Linked DNA regions of Alkalihalobacterium alkalinitrilicum. The protein of the gene in region 1 binds, or shares a complex with, the protein of each later gene. Links are inferred from orthologs where the notes say so. Each region holds a gene or a part of one and is shown on either strand. Other genes may lie near its edges.

Evidence for each region.
Region 2: the proteins of secG (region 1) and secY are in contact, whole or in part, in a crystal structure (PDB 5AWW), measured with the Thermus thermophilus proteins. The link is inferred for Alkalihalobacterium alkalinitrilicum from one-to-one orthologs. Residues at the interface, in WP_223903268.1 of Thermus thermophilus: Tyr5, Ile9, Tyr12, Leu13, Ala16, Leu19, Val20, Val23, Leu24, Gln26, Glu27, Pro28, Gln30, Gly31, Ala32, Asp34, Leu35, Met36, Gly37, Gly38, Ser39, Ala40, Asp41, Leu42, Phe43, Ala45, Arg46, Val48, Tyr53, Thr56; in WP_096411648.1 of Thermus thermophilus: Leu14, Gln16, Arg17, Phe20, Ile34, Pro35, Pro37, Ile72, Arg108, Arg109, Asn112, Gln113, Arg116, Ile117, Ile120, Pro145, Gly146, Trp147, Phe152, Phe155, Val156, Val159, Thr160, Val162, Ala163, Gly164, Ala166, Leu167, Trp170, Glu173.

Annotation. Positions count from the first base shown.
Region 1 is NZ_KV917368.1:4,297,831-4,300,957, forward strand. What follows is about bases 256-3,051. They hold secG (preprotein translocase subunit SecG), read left to right. Parts: upstream 256-1,439; coding sequence 1,440-1,664; downstream 1,665-3,051. Other genes in these bases: eno (phosphopyruvate hydratase), read left to right, coding at 256-619; BK574_RS20815 (alpha/beta hydrolase), read left to right, coding at 2,337-3,051. Outside these bases: more of eno, read left to right, coding at 1-255; more of BK574_RS20815, read left to right, coding at 3,052-3,086; rnr (ribonuclease R), read left to right, coding at 3,112-3,127. UniProt on the Bacillus subtilis protein: Involved in protein export. Participates in an early event of protein translocation.
Region 2 is NZ_KV917368.1:3,589,741-3,593,059, reverse strand. The notes cover bases 137-3,124. They hold secY (preprotein translocase subunit SecY), read left to right. Parts: upstream 137-978; coding sequence 979-2,271; downstream 2,272-3,124. Other genes in these bases: map (type I methionyl aminopeptidase), read left to right, coding at 2,990-3,124; BK574_RS17395 (adenylate kinase), read left to right, coding at 2,340-2,993; rplO (50S ribosomal protein L15), read left to right, coding at 539-979; rpmD (50S ribosomal protein L30), read left to right, coding at 321-509; rpsE (30S ribosomal protein S5), read left to right, coding at 137-307. In the rest of the region: more of rpsE, read left to right, coding at 1-136; more of map, read left to right, coding at 3,125-3,319. UniProt on the Bacillus subtilis protein: The central subunit of the protein translocation channel SecYEG. Consists of two halves formed by TMs 1-5 and 6-10.

The DNA.
Region 1 (3,127 bases):
TGAAGCGATCGAAAAAGCGGGTTATAAGCCAGGTGAAGAAGTCGTTCTAGCGCTTGACGTTGCTGCTTCAGAGTTATATAGAGACGGCAAATATCACCTTGATGGTGAAGGTGTTGTAAAAACATCTGAAGAAATGATCGATTTCTATAGCGACCTTGTTGGTAAATACCCAATCATCTCTATCGAAGACGGTTTAGATGAAAACGATTGGGATGGATGGAAGAAACTTACGGATACACTTGGAGAAAAAGTTCAGTTAGTGGGTGACGATTTATTCGTTACCAATACTGAAAAGCTTTCTGAAGGAATCGAAAAAGGTGTAGGTAACTCGATCCTTATCAAAGTAAACCAAATCGGTACATTAACGGAAACGTTTGATGCAATTGAAATGGCAAAACGTGCAGGCTACACAGCGGTAATCTCTCACCGTTCGGGTGAAACAGAAGACAGCACGATCGCTGATATTGCCGTAGCAACGAATGCTGGACAAATTAAAACAGGTGCTCCTTCCCGTACTGACCGTGTGGCCAAGTACAATCAACTTCTTCGCATTGAAGATGATTTAGCAAACGTTGCTAAATATGGTGGGAAAAAAGCATTTTATAACTTAAATAAATAATGAATTTATTAAAGAGGCTGAGACTTTGAATTCAGCCTCTTTTTACATGGATAAGAAAAGGAGCTAAGTTTGTTCATCAATTTAAGATTAAAAAAGCAAAAGCGGTCACTATGAGAGCGTTATAGTGACCGAACCCAAAGAGAAAAGGTCAAAGCGGTAACTAAGAAAGCGTCATAGTGACCGAACCCGAAGAAAAAAAGCAAAAGCGGTAACTATGAAAGCATCATGGTGACCGAACACGAAGAAAAAAAGCAATAGCAGTCACTAAGAAAGCGTCATAGTGACCGAACCCAAAGAGAAAAAGCCAAAGCGGTAACTATGAAAGCGTCATAGTGACCGAACCCGAAGAAAAAAAGCCAAAGCGGTAACTATGAAAGCGTCATAGTGACCGAACCCAAAGAGAAAAAGCCAAAGCGGTAACTATGAAAGCATCATGGTGACCGAACACGAAGAGGAAAAGTCAAAGCGGTAACTATGAGAGCGTTATAGTGACCAAACCCAAAGATAAAAAGCCAAAGCGGTAACTAAGAAAGCGTCATAGTGACCGAACCCAAAGAGAAAAAGCCAAAGCGGTAACTATGAAAGCGTCATGGTGACCGACCACGAAGAGAAAAAGCCAAAGCGGTCACTATGAAGTAACCATGGGTGACTAGGTAGTAGTGAAATATAATGAGGGTAACTATCGACATATCGACAAATTTAATTGTTCATTAAATAAATGTGGGTATAATGCTATTGAGAAGTAGTTGCCACAAGTATTGCTTTTATGATAAATTAGTATAAGCGCATACTGTGCTTGGAGGTGGATCATTCAGTGCAAATGTTAATGTTCGTCTTATTAATTATTGTTTCAATCGCCCTAATTGCTGTTGTTTTATTGCAAGCGGGTAAGAGTGCAGGTCTTTCTGGAGCAATTTCTGGTGGTGCAGAACAACTATTAGGGAAACAAAAAGCTCGCGGTATCGATGCAGTTCTTGCACGTGCAACAGTCGTCCTTGCAGTATTGTTTTTTGTTTTAACTATTGCGGTAGCATACTTTATGTAATAATCCAAAAGCAGCTGAAGCAATCTTCACTGCTTTTCTTTATACTTTAAGAAGGGAACCATTCAATCAAGTATAAAGTATAAGAAAGGACTACGATTTTCACTGTTTACAGTGCGAGATCGTACTTTTCAATTCGTTGAGAAAACTCGGCAACTTTGTCGGGTTTTTATTATAAAATTTTAAACTGGAAAAATAGACCAATCTAGAAATGTTTTGGTTTTGCCATAATACGCTTTAAAAAAGTCATTTTAGAGGATGATCATTTTTGGCGATTATTAATCGTGTATACTGCAATACTATTCTTTATTCGAAAGTAGTATTTATCCCGTTTAACTGGCGCTAAGACTCCCACTTCAAGGCTTTGAGGGCAACAAGAAAGGCTAAGTGGGAGATAAGCGCCAGTAACAAGTAGTGAACACAGACTAAGTTCGCCACGTCCTGTGGCAACGTCTGTGTGACCCACCTCGTGTGGGCCCCAACTAACAATCAGTGGGGGATGAAAGAAAACCCCCACTGATTGAAGTTTCACTTTATGTCACGGTGAAAATGAATGTATGAATTTGGGAAGATTCGGCTACGAATTTTTCCCTTCACTTTTAATAGAGAACGCAACTTCAGGTGAAACTAAAGAATAGATTGAGGTCTGTGAAATGAAAAGGTAGGTACGAACGTATGAAAATAGTTGCTCCAAAACCATTTACATTTGAAGGTGGAAAGCGAGCGGTATTGTTGCTCCACGGTTTTACAGGGAATACGGCGGATGTGAGAATGTTAGGGAGGTATTTGCAAGAACAGGGATACACGTGTCATGCTCCTTTATATAAAGGACATGGGGTCCCTCCCGAAGAGCTCGTCCATACAGGCCCTGAAGATTGGTGGCAGGATGTTGAAGCAGGCTACAATTTCCTAAAAGAACGGGGTCATGAAAAAATTGCGGTATGTGGACTTTCGCTCGGAGGTGTATTTTCGTTAAAAGTCGGCTACACTTTACCGGTAAAGGGTGTCGTGCCAATGTGTGCCCCGATGAATCCAAAAACGGAAGTCGCGATGTATGAAGGCGTACTTGAATATGCGAAAGAGTACAAGCGTCGTGAACAAAAGAGTGAAGAACAAATTGAGCAAGAGATGAGGGAGTTTAAGCAAACCCCGATGCAAACATTAAAAGCTTTGCAGCAACTCATTAATGATGTACGAGAGCAGTTAGACTATATATATGCCCCAGTTATGGTCGTACAAGCTCGTCATGATGAAATGATTGATACTAATAGTGCAAATATTATATATGAGCACGTTGAAAGTGATAAGAAAGCAATTAAATGGTATGAAAACTCGACACACGTTATTACGCTAGACAAGGAAAAGGAACAATTGCACGAAGATATCCTACAGTTTTTAAATAAATTAAACTGGACTGAATCGTAAGAATAAAAGAAAGGAGTGTAAGAATATGACTGAAGAAAAAA
Region 2 (3,319 bases), 710 kb from region 1 along the record:
AGATGCAAAGAAGAACTTAATTGAAGTACCTGTTGTTGGTACAACAATTCCACATGAGATCTTAGGCCACTTCGGTGCAGGACGTGTATTACTAAAGCCAGCATCTGAAGGTACAGGAGTTATTGCTGGTGGACCAGTACGTGCAGTACTAGAGCTTGCTGGTGTAGGCGATATCTTATCAAAATCATTAGGATCAAATAATCCTATTAATATGGTTCGTGCAACAATTGAAGGACTTAAAGAACTTAAGCGCGCTGAAGAGGTTGCGAAATTACGTGGTAAATCAGTAGAAGAACTGCTAGGATAAGGAGGGAAAAAACATGGCTAAAAAGTTAGAGATTACCCTCACTAGAAGCATTATCGGACGTCCTGAGGACCAACGTATTACTGTAAAAACTTTAGGCTTACGCAAGATGCATCAAACTGTAGTACAACAAGATAACGCTGCTATTCGTGGTATGATTAACAAAGTATCTCACTTACTAACAGTGAAAGAAATAGATGCGTAATTGAAACTTATTTAAGAGGAGGTGGCAACATGAAACTTCACGAGTTGAAACCTGCAGAAGGTTCTCGCAAAGTCCGTAACCGCGTAGGTCGTGGTATCGGTTCTGGTAACGGAAAAACAGCTGGTCGTGGACATAAAGGTCAAAATTCACGCTCTGGTGGTGGTGTTCGTCCAGGTTTTGAAGGTGGACAAAACCCAATTTTCCGACGTTTACCAAAACGAGGATTTACAAATCCTACTCGCAAAGAGTTTGCCATTGTAAACCTTGACACATTAAATCGTTTTGATGCAGGTACAGAAGTAACACCTGAACTATTAATCGAAACGGGTGTAGTTAAGAACGTAAAGGATGGTATTAAAATTCTTGGTAACGGCAAGCTTGATAAGCAACTGACAGTGAAAGCCAACAAGTTTTCTGCTACGGCTATAGAAGCAATCGAAGCTGCTGGCGGAAAAACTGAGGTGATTTAATGTTCCGGACGATCTCCAACATTATGCGAGTTGGTGACTTAAGGCGAAAAGTTATATTCACTTTATTAATGCTCATTGTGTTTCGAATTGGTACATTTATTCCAGTGCCTGGTTCAAACAAAGATGTTTTAAACTTCTATGATCAAGCGAATGCTTTTGGTTTTCTGAATACATTCGGTGGTGGAGCACTAGGTAACTTTTCGATTTTTGCAATGGGAATTATGCCGTATATCACAGCATCCATTGTAGTGCAGTTACTTCAAATGGATGTAGTGCCTAAGTTTGCAGAGTGGGCAAAACAGGGTGAAGCAGGTCGTCGGAAATTGGCACAAATCACTCGTTATGGAACAATTGTGTTAGGTTTTATTCAAGCACTAGGGATGTCTATTGGATTTAATACCATTTTTCCAGGATTAATCCCTAACCCAACTGTTCCTACCTATCTGTTTATTGCACTAGTACTTACGGCTGGAACGGCATTTTTAATGTGGCTTGGAGAGCAAATTACGGCAAAAGGTGTCGGAAACGGAATTTCGATTATCATCTTTGCTGGTATTGCTGCTGGTATTCCAAACGGGGTGAACCAAATTTATGCTACCCAAATTGAAACTGCTGGTGAGCAACTGTTTCTAAGTATTGTAACAGTATTACTATTACTCCTTGCTATCCTTGCTATAATTGTTGGAGTTATCTACGTCCAACAAGCTTTACGTAAAGTTCCAGTTCAATATGCAAAGCGTCTTGTTGGAAGAAGTCCTGTTGGAGGACAATCAACGCATCTACCGCTTAAGGTGAATGCAGCTGGGGTAATCCCTGTCATCTTTGCTTTATCTTTATTTATTTTTCCACCGACAGTAGCTGGGTTTTTTGGAACGGATAATGCGATTGCTTACTGGGTAACGCTAATATTTGATTATACTCAGCCGATCGGAATGGTATTGTATGCACTGCTCATTATTGGATTTACCTATTTTTATACGTTTATCCAAGTCAATCCTGAGCAGTTAGCTGACAATCTAAAGAAGCAAGGTGGATATATCCCTGGTATTCGACCAGGTAAGACGACTCAGGAATACATAACACGTATTCTTTATCGACTAACATTGGTTGGAGCATTGTTCTTAGCGGTTGTCTCAATTATTCCAGTTTTCTTTACTACAATTATGGGGTTACCTCCTGCGATACAAATTGGCGGAACTGGATTATTAATTGTCGTTGGTGTAGCATTAGATACGATGAAACAAATTGAGAGTCAGTTAATTAAACGTCATTACAAAGGATTCATTAAGTAACTAGAAGGCTAAGGGAAAACATTTTCCCTTAGTGTTATAGTTTTCAATTCGGTAATGGAGGGGAAAAAATGAATTTAATATTAATGGGGCTTCCGGGTGCTGGTAAAGGTACTCAGGCAGAAAGAATTGTTGAGAACTATGGAATTCCACACATCTCTACAGGGGATATGTTCCGTGCAGCAATTAAGAATGAAACTGAGCTAGGTATGAAAGCAAAATCGTTTATGGACGCAGGTGAACTTGTACCTGATGAAGTAACAATTGGGATTGTTCGAGATAGATTAAGTCAGTCCGATTGTGAAAAAGGATTTTTATTAGATGGATTTCCTCGTACTGTTGCTCAAGCAGATGCTTTAGATGAAATGCTTGCATCACTTGAGAAAAAAATTGATTTTGTTATTAATATTGATGTTCCAGAAGACATCCTTATGGATCGACTAACGGGAAGAAGAGTTTCACCGACATCAGGGAGAACATATCATGTTATTTTCAATCCTCCAAAGGTTGAAGGGATCTGTGACGTTGACGGTAGCCAATTGATTCAAAGAGATGATGATAAACCAGAAACTGTAAAGAAACGTCTAGAAGTAAATATTGCACAAAGTAAACCACTTCTTGATTTCTACTCTAAGAAAGGTGTACTTTGTGATATCAATGGTTTACAAGAGATTGGGAAAGTGTTTTCGGACATTGACCAACTTCTGAAAGGAATAAATGCATGATTATTTGTAAGACTGAACGTGAAATCGCGATAATGCGCGAGGCGGGTAAGATCGTTGCCCTCACACATCAGGAGCTGAAAAAGCATATCCAACCTGGTATTACTACCAAGGAATTAGATAACATTGCTGATAAATTGATTCGTTCATATGATGCGGTACCATCCTTTAAAGGCTACAATGGATTTACGGGTAGTATCTGTGCTTCAGTAAATGAAGAATTGGTGCACGGTATACCAGGGAAACGTGTTCTCAAGGCGGGAGACATCATTAGTATTGACATTGGGGCTCAATATAATGGATATCATGGTGACTCTGCATGGACATAT